DNA from 3 places in the Streptomyces sp. NPDC052101 genome. Region 2 is predicted to be linked to each of the others. Evidence: riboswitches for the same ligand, from Rfam matches in the RefSeq annotation. Region 2 holds a riboswitch; each other region holds the start of a gene.
The links. A riboswitch is a leader RNA that binds a small molecule or an ion and turns the genes downstream of it on or off. The one in region 2 is predicted to bind cobalamin.

Region 1 (4,046 bases), on a different contig from region 2:
GGCGATGGCCAGGAGCAGCGAGTTGCGCAGGCCCGTGCCGGCGATGCGCCTGCGCAGGGCGTCCCACCGCTCGGGCCAGGTCAGCTCGACGCCGTAGTGGTCGGGGTGCAGCACACCCTGGGCCGTACGGGTCTTCTCCCAGGCCGGCAGCGGGCCGTTGCGCTCGGCGAGGTCGGCGGAGGCCTCGTACGCGGCGAGCATGATCCGCTCGGCGATCCGGGTGGACAGGGCCTTGGCCTCGGGCGAGTCGAAGGGCACACGCAGCTTGAAGAAGACGTCCTGCAGCCCCATCGCGCCGAGGCCCACGGGACGCCACTTGGCGTTGGACCGTCCCGCCTGCTCGGTCGGATAGAAGTTGATGTCCACGACGCGGTCGAGGAAGGTGACGGCGGTGCGGACGGTCTCGTCCAGCCGTTGCCAGTCGATGTCCCCGCCGGCCACGAAGGAACCGAGGTTCACCGAGCCCAGGTTGCAGACCGCGGTCTCCCCGTCGTCCGTGACCTCCAGGATCTCCGTGCAGAGGTTGGAGGAGTGGACCACATGGCCCGGCAGGGCCGTCTGGTTGGCGGTGCGGTTGGCGGCGTCCTTGAAGGTCATCCAGCCGTTGCCGGTCTGTGCGAGGGTGCGCATCATCCGGCCGTACAGCTCACGGGCCGGCAGGGTCTTCTTCGCGAGGCCCGCTGCCTCGGCCTTGCGGTAGGCGGCGTCGAACTCCTCGCCCCACAGGTCCACCAGCTCCGGCACGTCGGCGGGGGAGAAGAGCGACCACTGCCCGTCGGCGTTGACCCGACGCATGAACTCGTCCGGGATCCAGTGCGCGAGGTTCAGGTTGTGCGTACGGCGGGCGTCCTCACCGGTGTTGTCCCGCAGCTCCAGGAACTCCTCGATGTCGGAGTGCCAGGTCTCCAGGTAGACGGCCGCCGCTCCCTTGCGCCGGCCGCCCTGGTTCACGGCGGCCACCGAGGCGTCCAGGGTCTTCAGGAACGGGACGATGCCGTTGGAGTGCCCGTTGGTGCCGCGGATCAGCGAACCGCGGCTGCGGATCCGGGAGTACGACAGACCGATGCCGCCGGCGTGCTTCGAGAGCCGGGCCACCTGGTGGTAGCGGTCGTAGATGGAGTCCAGCTCGTCCAGCGGGGAGTCGAGGAGGTAGCAGGACGACATCTGCGGGTGCCGCGTGCCGGAGTTGAAGAGCGTGGGGGAGGACGGGAGGTAGTCGAGGCGGCTCATGAGCCCGTAGAGCGCCGCGACCTCGTCGACGGAGCGAGGGGTGTCGTCCTCGGCCAGGCCGCTCGCGACCCGCAGCATGAAGTGCTGGGGCGTCTCGATGACCTTGCGGGTGAAGGGGTGCCTCAGGAGGTAGCGGCTGTGCAGCGTGCGCAGGCCGAAGTAGCCGAAGCGGTCGTCGGCCGCCCGGTCGACCAGGGCGTCGAGGCGGGCCGCGTGCAGCCGCGCGAACTCCGCGGTGCGGTCGGCGATCAGGCCCTCGCGGTGGCCCACCGCGACGGACTCGGTGAAGGACGTCACGCCCTGCGAGGCGGCCTCGGCGCGGATGGAGGTGGTCAGCAGCCGGGCGGCCAGCTTCGAGTAGGCGGGGTCCTCGGAGATGAGCCCGGCGGCGGCCTCCGTGGCCAGCTCGCGCAGCTCCGACTCGTCCGCGCGCGCCGACCGGCCGCGCAGCGCGGCGGCGGCGACCCGGCCGGGGTCGGCGTCGGGGAGGTCGGCGGTCAGCTCGGTCAGGGTGCGCAGCAACGCGGCACCGGGACCGTCGGTGTCCAGGCCGCTGGCTGAAACCGGATCTGCTGGCGCGATGGTCACGTGGGGCTCTCCCTCGCTCGGCACGGGGGCCTTGCGGAGGGCAGGGGGCAGTCACGAGCGCACGCGGCGTCGCGTCCACCGGCCCACTCCACGAGGCCCGGACGTCAGGGCACACCGGCCGGACGGCCGGGTGCGCGCTGTCGGCAGGTCCTCGGACTGACACGAGCGTGCGGATGCACGCAAGTACACCGTTGCGGGACAGTTCCGGATTCGCACCGGATTCCCCTGCGGCGACAGCGAGGACGAGCATACATCTAGTGCCGGGCTGTCGTGTCACCCCCAGATGTTGTGTCGCACTGGTCTCAGAGCGTCAACTCATAGGTGAGCAGAGTGATGTCGGGCTGCCCGGGCAGCGGATTCCAGTCCCGCCCGGGAGTACGAACGAAGCCGAGGCGTTCGTAGATGCGGTGGGCCGCGTGCATGGTGCGCTTGGTCGACAGAACGATCCGTACGCAGCCGTCGACGGACCGCGCCCTGTCGACGCAGGCTCGCACGAGGCCCTCGCCGACTCCCCGGCCGCGCGCTGCCCGGTCGACGGCCAGCATCCGTATCTCGGCCTCTTCGGGGCGGGCGATGTCGGCCATGGGACCGCCCGACGGCACGAAGGTCACACCGCCGAGCGCCCTACCGTCCTCGACGGCGACCAGCACATCCGCGTCGGCGGCGCGCTTCGCCACGTCCCTCAGCTTGCCGAGGTACCAGTCGCTCTCCCCGAAGTCGAGGAGGCCGTCCCGGAGGTAGGCCTGGGCGGTGATCTTGCCCAGGGTCTCGTAGTCGTCGGGGGTCACCTGCCTGATCACGAAGTCCATGGCACCGAGTGTGCCGGACAGGCACGACAACGGGCCGCCGGATCAGCCTCCGACGGCCCGTGATCAGGACACCTCAGTGGCCGGCGCCCACCGGCAGCTCGGTCGTGACTCCAGGGTCGCCCACGTCCGCCGTGTAGTCCTCCGGCTTGGTCTCGTCGATGCCCTCGGGGGCGTTCGCGGCCTTCAGGACGAAGGTCAGGACCACCGTCACCGCGGCGTTCAGCACGAACGCGGTGAGGCCGATGTAGCCGATCTCGCCGATGCCGGGGATCTGCTTCGCCGAGCCGCCGAAGTGCTTCTGGGTCGGGGAAGCGACGCCGTACGCGGCGATGGTGCCGTACGCCATGCCGACCGCCCAGCCGGCGAGCAGCGCCCAGCGGTGGAACCAGCGGGTGAACAGGCCGCCGACCAGGGCCGGGAAGGTCTGCAGGATCCAGATGCCGCCCAGCAGCTGGAAGTTGATCGCGACCGTCTTGTCCATGGTGAGGACGAAGACCAGGGCGCCGACCTTCACCAGCAGCGAGACCAGCTTGGAGACCTGGGCCTCCTGCTTCGGCGTGGCGTCCGGCTTGATGAAGTCCCGGTAGATGTTGCGCGTGAAGAGGTTCGCCGCCGCGATCGACATGATCGCCGCCGGTACGAGGGCGCCGATGCCGATCGCCGCGAACGCCACGCCCGCGAACCAGTCCGGGAACATGTCCTCGAACAGCTGGGGAATCGCCAGCTGCCCGTTGGTGACCTTCACGCCGGCCGCGATCGCCATGAAGCCCAGCAGGGCCAGCAGGCCGAGCATCAGGGAGTACAGCGGCAGGATCGTGGTGTTGCGGCGGATCACGTCACGGCTCTTGGAGGAGAGGGTCGCGGTGATCGAGTGCGGGTACATGAACAGCGCGAGCGCGGAGCCCAGCGCCAGCGTGGCGTACGTCCACTGGCCCGCCTCCGGCGGCACGAGCGCGCCGCGCGGCTTGCCGGTCGCCGGGTTGACCTGGCTGAAGGCGTGGCCCGCCTTGGCGAAGATCTCGTCGAACCCGCCCAGCTTGATCGGGATGTAGATGATCGCCACCGCGATGACGATGTAGATCAGCGCGTCCTTCACGAACGCGATCAGGGCGGGGGCGCGCAGACCGGAGGAGTAGGTGTACGCGGCCAGCACACCGAAGGCGATGAGCAGCGGCAGGTCCCGTACGAACCAGTTGCTGGCGCTGTCCCCGCCGACCCCCATCACGTCCAGCACCGCCTGGATGCCGACGAGCTGGAGCGCGATGTACGGCATCGTCGCCAGGATGCCGGTCAGGGCCACCGCGAGCGACAGGCTCTTGGAGCCGAAGCGGCCGCGCACGAAGTCCGACGTCGTCACATAGCCGTGCTTGTGGGACACCGACCACAGGCGGGGCAGGAACGTGAAGATCAGCGGGTAGA
Region 2 (4,046 bases):
CTCCTCGCGCAGCGCGGCGAAAGAGGTGTCCGGCGCCGGCACGAAGCGGCGGCCCGCGGCGGCGGCCACCTCGCGCAGGAAGGCCCGGCGGAAGCCGTCCGACTCCAGCGAGCCGTGCCAGTGCGTGCCCCAGGTCTGGCCGACCCGGCAGCCGTCCAGGCTGTGTCCCTCGTCGTCGGAGATGAACGCGTCCCCTGCCTCTACGGAGGCGACGCCGTGGTGGATCTCGTACCCCTCGACCCGCTCGCCGAGGGCCTTCCCGGCCGGCCGGGTCAGGGTCTTCTCGCGGGCGAACCGCACCCGCACGGGCAGCATCCCGAGCCCGTCGACCGCGCCGGCGCGCGATTCGACCTCGTCCTCGATGTGCTCGCCGAGGATCTGGAAGCCGCCGCAGATGCCGAGGACGGGGCGGCCTTCGGCGGCCCTGCGCACCAGGGCGTCGGTGAGCCCGCGCTCCCGCAGCCACTCCAGCGCGCGCACCGTGCCCCGGGTGCCTGGGATCACCACCAGGTCCGCGTCCGCCAGCTCCTCCGAGCGGTCCACGAACCGCACCACGACGCCCGGTTCGGCGGCCAGCGCGTCCACGTCCGTGAAGTTGGACATCAGCGGGATCGCGCACACGGCGACCCGCAGCACGTCCTCGCCGACCGGGGGCGTCACGGTCGACTCCCGCACGGTGCCGCGCAGCGAGACCCTGAGCCCGTCCTCCTCGTCGATGCCGAGCCCGTGCCGGAACGGCAGGACGCCGTAGGTGCGCCGCCCGGTGAGGCCCTGGAGCATCTCCAACCCGGGCTCCAGCAGGCTCACATCGCCGCGGAACTTGTTCACCAGGAACCCGGCGACCAGCTCCTGGTCCTCGGGCGAGAGCAGGGCGACGGTCCCGAAGAAGGAGGCGAAGACGCCTCCGCGGTCGATGTCCCCCACCACCAGCACGGGCAGCCGCGCGTTCCGCGCGATCCCCATGTTCACGATGTCGGTCCGGCGCAGATTGATCTCGGCCGGGCTGCCCGCACCCTCACAGATCACCGCGTCATACGTGCCCCGCAACTCGGCCAGGCAGTCCAGCACCGTGCCGAGCAGCTTCTGCTGCCGCCCGCCGTGATAGCCGCGCGCGCTCAGCTCGCCCACCGGCCTGCCCATCAGCACGACCTGGCTGCTCTGCTCGCCGCCCGGCTTGAGCAGCACCGGGTTCATCAGCGCGGTCGGCTCGATCCGGCAGGCCTGGGCCTGCATGGCCTGGGCCCGTCCGATCTCCGCGCCCTGGCGGGTCACGAAGGAGTTGAGCGACATGTTCTGCGCCTTGAACGGCGCGACCTTCACTCCCTGGCGCACCAGCCACCGGCAGATCCCTGCCGTCACGACGCTCTTGCCTGCGTCGGAGGTGGTGCCTGCGACGAGGAGTCCCCCGTTCACTTCCCACGTCCCTTCAGACCTTTGACGCTCTTGACCATCAGGCGCGCGGCGACCGTGGTGCCGAGCGCGAGCAGACCGACGCGGCGGGAGAGCCGTACGGCGCGGTCGACGTCGGTGGGCCGAACGGCGCGTCCGGCCTCCCCGTTGAGCACCGGGCGGTGCTCGACCCGGCTGCCGTACGACAACGTGCCGCCCAGGCGTACCCCCAGCGCGCCCGCGAACGACGCTTCGACGGGGCCGGCGTTGGGGCTCGGGTGCCGGTGGGCGTCGGCCCGCCAGGCGCGCAGGGCACCGCGCGGGTCGGGTCCGGCCGCGGCGGCGAGTACGGCGGTCAGCCGGGCCCCCGGCCAGCCGGCCAGGTCGTCGAGCCGGGCCGAGGCCCAGCCGTAACGCCGGTACCGGGGCGACTTGTGACCCACCATCGCGTCCAGTGTGTTGACCGCCCGGAAGCCGAGCAGTCCGGGCACTCCGGCCACCGCGCCCCACACCAGCGCGCCCACCACGGCGTCGGAGGTGTTCTCGGCGACCGACTCGACCACGGCGCGGGCGATCCCGTCGGCGTCCAGCGCCTGCGGGTCCCGGCCGCACAGATGCGGCAGCCGCGCCCGCGCCGCCTCGACGTCCCCGCGTTCCAGGGCGCCTGCGATGGTGCGGGCCTCGCGGGCGAGCGACGTACCGCCGACGACAGTCCAGGTGGCGGCGGCGGTCAGTGCGACGGAGGCGGCGGGGCAGGGGCGTACGGCGCGTATGGCGGCCGTGCCGAGTGCGACGGCGCCGCCGGCGCACACCACGGTGTGCAGGGCGCCCCAGCCGCGGTGGTCGTGCCACAACGCGCGGTCCACGGCAGCGGCCGCACGACCGAACGCGGCGACCGGATGCCCGCGGCGCGGATCGCCGAGGAGCAGGTCGCCGAGAAGGCCGGCGGCGGCGCCGTACGCGTAAGTGCGATCGGCACCCATCGGTTCAGCCGGCCGTGGGAACAGGAGCAGGCCTGGCAGGGGTCCTTCGGCAGCCGAGCATGGCGATCTGGGTCCTCACTCAGGGTGTCCGCGCCCTGGTTCGACGAGATTCGGCGGTGAGAGTTCCTGGCTTCCGGGGTTCTTCCCCGGTGACAGTGGCGGGACCGCGCCGGATTCGCACCGGCTTCCTCTCCTGCCGCCGTACATGGCGTGGGCAGTCCACCACGCGCCCGGAACGGCCGTCAACTTGCCGTTGACCTGCACGGGGAGAGTGTGCCGATCCCCACATCGCGGGGCGCCCGAGGCTCTTGAGCACGGCGAAGGCTCCCCTCCGTGATGCCTGGAGGGGAGCCTTCGGGACGCTTGGTCCGCAGGGGGTGATGCGTGGCGGGCCGTCAGGCCTTGGCGACGATCAGGTAGATGCCGTACGCCACCGCCGCCGCGCACGCGGCGAAGCAGACGTAGGCGCCGGTGACGGCGAGGTTGGCGGAGCCGCCCTGCGCGGCGGCCTTCTCGCGTCGTGCCAGACCGTTGACGCCGAGGGTGAACAGGGCCACCAGGGCCACGGTGAACACGAGGCTGACGCCGAAGACGGAGCCGAGGGCCGCCCAGTCGATCTTCATGATGCTTCCTTCGGTAACCGGGTGGCCGGGGTCAGACGGTGGCGGCCGGCGGGGCGGCCTGGGGCGCGGGCTCGGCGGCGGCCGGGGAGGCGATCGTGGCCGTCAGGCCCTCGCTGATCGTGCCCGCCGGGGGCGGGGTCACGGCGGCGATGGCGGTGGTCACCACGCCGGCCGGCTCCGTGGGCTCGGCGACGACGTTGGTGTGGTCGACGACCTCACGGCGGGAGTACTTCCAGATCGCGGCGCTCGCGGCGACCAGGAAGACGGCGACGGCGGCGGTGCCCCAGTCGCCCAGGTCCGTGACGGACTCGGCGCCCGCGCCGACCAGTGCGGCGGCCGGCAGGGTGAGCACCCAGGCGACGGCCATACGGGTCGCGGTGGACCAGCGGACCACCCCGCCCTTGCGGCCGAGGCCCGCACCCATCACCGAGCCGGAGACGACATGCGTGGTGGAGAGGGAGAAGCCCAGGTGGGAGGAGGCCAGGATGGCGGTGGCGGCGCTGGTCTGGGCGGCGAAGCCCTGGCGCGGCTCCAGCTCGGTCAGGCCCGTGCCCATGGTGCGGATGATGCGCCAGCCGCCGATGTAGGTGCCGAGCGCGATGGCCAGACCGGCGGAGAGGATGACCCAGACCGGCGGGTTGGAGCCGGGGGAGATGGCACCGCCCGCGATCAGCGCGAGGGTGATGATGCCCATCGTCTTCTGGGCGTCGTTGGTGCCGTGGGCGAGGGAGACCAGGCCGGCGGAGGCGATCTGGCCGGCGCGGTAGCCCTTGCGGGTGGCCTCGCCCTCGGCCTTGCCGCCGATGCCGTAGGAGAAGCGGGTGGCCAGCATCGACGCGGCGCCCGCCACGACCGGCGCGGCGACGGCCGGGAGCAGCACCTTGGTGACCAGGACGTCACCGTGCACGGCACCGAGGCCGGCGGAGGCGACGGTGGCGCCGATCAGACCGCCCATCAGGGCGTGCGAGGAGCTGGAGGGCAGGCCCACCAGCCAGGTCACGAGGTTCCAGAGGATCGCGCCGACCAGGGCGGCGAAGATGACCTCGGGACG
Region 3 (4,046 bases), on a different contig from region 2:
TCGTCGACCTGGATCACCGAAGTCCCCGCCGCCTCCAGGTCGTTCACCTCGTCGCGCAGGGCGAGGGCGACCTGCCGGGCGGTCTCGGCGAGGGGCTGGTCGTCGCGGACGAAGGACCAGGCGAGCATCGTGACGGGGCCGGTGAGCATGCCCTTGACCGGGCGGTCCGTGAGCGACTGGGCGTACGTCGTCCAGCGCACGGTCATCGGCGCCGGCCGCGCGATGTCACCGGCGAGGATCGGCGGGCGGACGTACCGGGTGCCGTAGGACTGGACCCAGCCGTGCAGGGTGGTGAGGAAGCCGGTGAGCTGCTCCGCGAAGTACTGGACCATGTCGTTGCGTTCGGCTTCACCATGCACCAGGACATCCAGTCCGGCCTTCTCCTGGAAGGAGATCACCTCCCGGATCTCCGCCGCGATGCGCTCCTCGTAGCCGCCCGTGCCGATGCGCCCGGCGCGCAAGTCGGCGCGCGCGGCGCGCACTTCGGCGGTCTGCGGAAACGAACCGATGGTGGTCGTCGGCAGCAGCGGCAGACCGAGACGGGCGCGCTGGGCCGACGCCCGCTCGGCGTACGGCTGGCAGCGGCGCGCGTCCGCCCCGGTGACGGCGGCGGCCCGGGCCCGCACGGCCGGATCGTGGGTGAGGGGGGAGCGGGCGCGGGAGGCCAGGTCGGCGCGGTTCGCGGCCAGTTCGGCGCTGATCGTGTCGATGCCGTGGGTGAGCCCCTTGGCAAGGGTGACCACCTCGGCGGTCTTCTGCCGCGCGAAGGCGAGCCAGCGCAGGATCTGCGGCTCGATGTCGCGTTCCAGGGCGGCGTCGAGCGGCACGTGCAGCAGGGAGCAGGACGCCGACACATCGACCCGGTCCGCGAGGCCGAGCAGGGTACCGAGCGTGGCGAGGGACTGCCGCAGGTCGTCGGCCCAGATGTTGCGGCCGTCGACGACGCCGGCGACCAGGCGCTTGCCGGGCAGCCCGCCGACGGCGGCGAGGGCGTCCACATGGGCGGCGCCCGCACCGGTGAAGTCCAGGGCCAGGCCCTCGACCGGAGCCTTGGCCAGCATCGGCAGAGCCTCGCCGAGCCGGTCGAAGTAGGAGGCCACCAGCAGCTTGGGCCGGTCGGCGCGGGCTCCGAGGTCGCGGTAGGCGCGGGCGGCGGCGTTCAGCTCGGCCGGGGTACGGTCCTGCACGAGCGCGGGCTCGTCCAGCTGGACCCACTCGGCGCCGGCGGCGCGCAGGTCGGCGAGGATCTCGCCGTACACCGGCAGCAGCCGGTCCAGCAGGGTGAGCGGGTCGAAGTCACCGGCCACGCCGGGCGCGGGTTTGGCCAGCAGCAGATAGGTGACGGGCCCGACGAGGACGGGCCGGGCGGTCAGGCCCTCGGCTAGGGCCTCCCGCAACTCGGCGACCTGCTTGCCGGAGTCGGCCGTGAACACCGTGTCCGGTCCCAACTCGGGTACCAGATAGTGGTAGTTGGTGTCGAACCACTTGGTCATCTCCAGCGGCGCGACATCCTGCGTGCCGCGCGCCATGGCGAAGTACTCGGCGAGCGGATCCGCGGCGACCGCCGCCCGGTGGCGTGCCGGGATCGCGCCGAGCATGACGGTGGTGTCGAGCACATGGTCGTAGTACGAGAAGTCGCCCGTCGGCACCTCGTCGACGCCGGCGTCCGCCAGTTGCCGCCAGGTGCCGCGGCGCAGGCCGGCGGCGGTGGACCTCAGCGCGTCGGCGCTGACGCGGCCCTTCCAGTAACCCTCGATGGCCTTCTTCAGCTGCCGGTCGCGACCCTGGCGGGGGTAGCCGTACACGGTGGCCCGTGCTGCCGCGGCTGCGGACTTGCTGGTCACGGAGATCTCCTTCGCGAGATGAATCCCTGAGATCCCGGAGACGGGACGAGAGCGCGAAGGGGTGACGGACCGGACGGCAACGGCCCACGGCCGTCCGCTCGGTTGGCTACGCCGACCCGCCCTCGAGGTCACCGGGATGTCCGCGCACGAGTCGTCCCGCACACGGGCAGTTGGCAGGTCTTCGGACTCACGGGCACGCCCATGCCTTGTACCAAGGCGAGGACACCTACTGGCCGTCGCTTCCCAGGCCCTCTCGGCCCAGTGCGTATGACGGCGGTCGTTCCCGCTCACCGCTGCGGGGCAGTCCCGGATTCCCACCGGGTTCCCTCTTACGACGCCTGCCGCCTGGCTGACGGGGCGAACCAGCTGCAGGAGCCACCCTAAGGGGCCGCCGCGGGGCGCGGTGCGGCACTTCCGGCATTCGGACGGTGAGTTGGGACACGCGGCCGTACCGCGCCCCGCGCACCCGCGGGGAGCACGGCCTCGCGGCGCCCCGCGTGGTGCGGGAAGCGACGGCGCGGCCGACCGACAGGCCGATTGAAGCCGGTCGGGTGATTGGCAGGCCGGTCCCGGCTTGGGAGCGGCCCGTCAGGGGCTTCGCCGGAGAGACTGCGGCCATCCCAGTGGAGGTGGCGAAGATATGCTCAGCGACAGCACAGCGACGATCCTGGCCGAGAGGTCGAGCGCGGCGGCGGTCGTCGCCGCGGCTCCGCGCGTGGCGCAGATCGCGGCGCGGTGCAGCGAGGAGACGGAGGCCGCCCGGCGGCTTGCGCCCGAGGTGGTCGAGGCGGTGCGGGAGGCCGGGTTCGCCCGGCACTTCGTGCCCGCGGCCTTCGGCGGTACGGAAGGCCGTTTCGTCGACATGACCTCGGCCGTGACCCTGGTCGGCGAGGGCTGCGCCTCGGCGGCCTGGGCCGCCTCGCTGTCCGCGTACGCCGCCCGGTACGGGGCGTTCCTGCCCCTGGAGGGACAGGCGGTGCTCTGGGCCGACGGGCCGGACGCTCTGATGGCCGGCGCGCTCATGCCGGCCGGGAAGGCGGAGCGCGTCTCGGGTGGCTGGCGGCTCAGCGGTGAGTGGAAGTACATCAGCGGGGTGCGGTTCGCCGACTGGGTCTTCGCCTGCTCCGCCGTACCCGGCAAGGCGGGCCCCGACGGGCGGGGCGAGGTGCGGTTCTTCGCGGTGCCGCGGGCGGACATCACCGTGAAGGACACCTGGTTCACACTGGGCATGCGCGGAACCGGCAGCGACACCATGGTCCTCGACGACGCCTTCGTACCGGAGGCACTGACCCTGTCGCGGTTCGACATCAACGCGGGCCGGGCGACGGCCTCCGAGGCGCGGTGCCACACGGTCCCCGTGAACGCCGTCAACGCCCTGCCGCTCGCCGTCCCTGTGGTGGGCGCCGCGCGGGGTACGGTGCGCGCCGCGGCGGAGCAGAGCATCCGCCGGACCGACCGGCGCGGTGCCCCGCTGCGTGAGAAGCCGTCGGTGCAGATCGACCTGGCCCGCTCGGCAGCCGAGGTGGACGCTGCCGAACTCCTCGTCCAGCGGGCCGCACGGGTCGCCGACGGCATCGAGCGGACCGAGGACGGCGAGGCTGCGGTCCGCGGGCCACGGGACTTCGCGCAGGCCGTCGAACTGTCCGTGTCGGCCGTCGAACGGCTGTTCCGCGGCACGGGGACGACGGGCCATTTCGAGTCCGACCCCGTGCAGCGGTTCTGGCGGGACGTCAACACCGCCGCGTCTCACGTGATCTTCTCCTTCGAGACCGCCGGAGCGGCCTACGGCGCCTGGGCACTGGGCGCCGAGGGCCCGGATCCGAGGCGGTGACCTCGCCGAGGCGGTAGGGCGCCGCGACAGGGCCACAGGATCCGGCCGGCCGGTACGGACCTCGAGCACTACTGGCAACGGATGTCGTTTTCAAACTCTGGGACTGGCCGCTCTGAGCAGTGCGCTGCCGCAAACACAAGATCCGGGCCCCCTTCCCTTATCCGCGAGGCGTGGACTACCTCTGGAGACCGAGAAGCCCGATGTCGGACGCGCTGCGGGGAGGAACGGGCCATGAGTGACGAACGGTTACAGGACGGCTGGTATGTGGATGAGCGATGCACAAACTGCGATGTCGCACGGCAGCTCGCGCCCGGCCTGATCGCTGAGGTGGAAGGCCGCTCGGCCGTCCTGCGCCAGCCCCGCGACCGGGC

Region 1: linked by a shared signal. The riboswitch ahead of AB0L75_RS25940 (ribonucleoside-diphosphate reductase subunit alpha) and the one ahead of AB0L75_RS13040 (cobalamin biosynthesis protein) in region 2 are both predicted to bind cobalamin.
Region 3: linked by a shared signal. The riboswitch ahead of metE (5-methyltetrahydropteroyltriglutamate--homocysteine S-methyltransferase) and the one ahead of AB0L75_RS13040 (cobalamin biosynthesis protein) in region 2 are both predicted to bind cobalamin.

What each region holds. Positions count from the first base shown of each region.
Region 1 is NZ_JBFAWH010000015.1:96,198-100,243, reverse strand. Features, by position in the region: gene AB0L75_RS25940 (ribonucleoside-diphosphate reductase subunit alpha) at 1-1,818, opposite strand, end outside; cobalamin riboswitch at 1,943-2,085, opposite strand; gene AB0L75_RS25935 (GNAT family N-acetyltransferase) at 2,121-2,627, opposite strand; gene mctP (monocarboxylate uptake permease MctP) at 2,701-4,046, opposite strand, start outside.
Region 2 is NZ_JBFAWH010000005.1:276,719-280,764, forward strand. Features, by position in the region: gene AB0L75_RS13035 (cobyric acid synthase) at 1-1,413, opposite strand, end outside; gene AB0L75_RS13040 (cobalamin biosynthesis protein) at 1,410-2,372, opposite strand; cobalamin riboswitch at 2,470-2,611, opposite strand; gene AB0L75_RS13045 (hypothetical protein) at 2,768-2,995, opposite strand; gene AB0L75_RS13050 (inorganic phosphate transporter) at 3,027-4,046, opposite strand, start outside.
Region 3 is NZ_JBFAWH010000010.1:55,110-59,155, reverse strand. Features, by position in the region: gene metE (5-methyltetrahydropteroyltriglutamate--homocysteine S-methyltransferase) at 1-1,844, opposite strand, end outside; cobalamin riboswitch at 1,999-2,226, opposite strand; gene AB0L75_RS19200 (acyl-CoA dehydrogenase family protein) at 2,485-3,675, shown strand; gene AB0L75_RS19195 (ferredoxin) at 3,907-4,046, shown strand, end outside.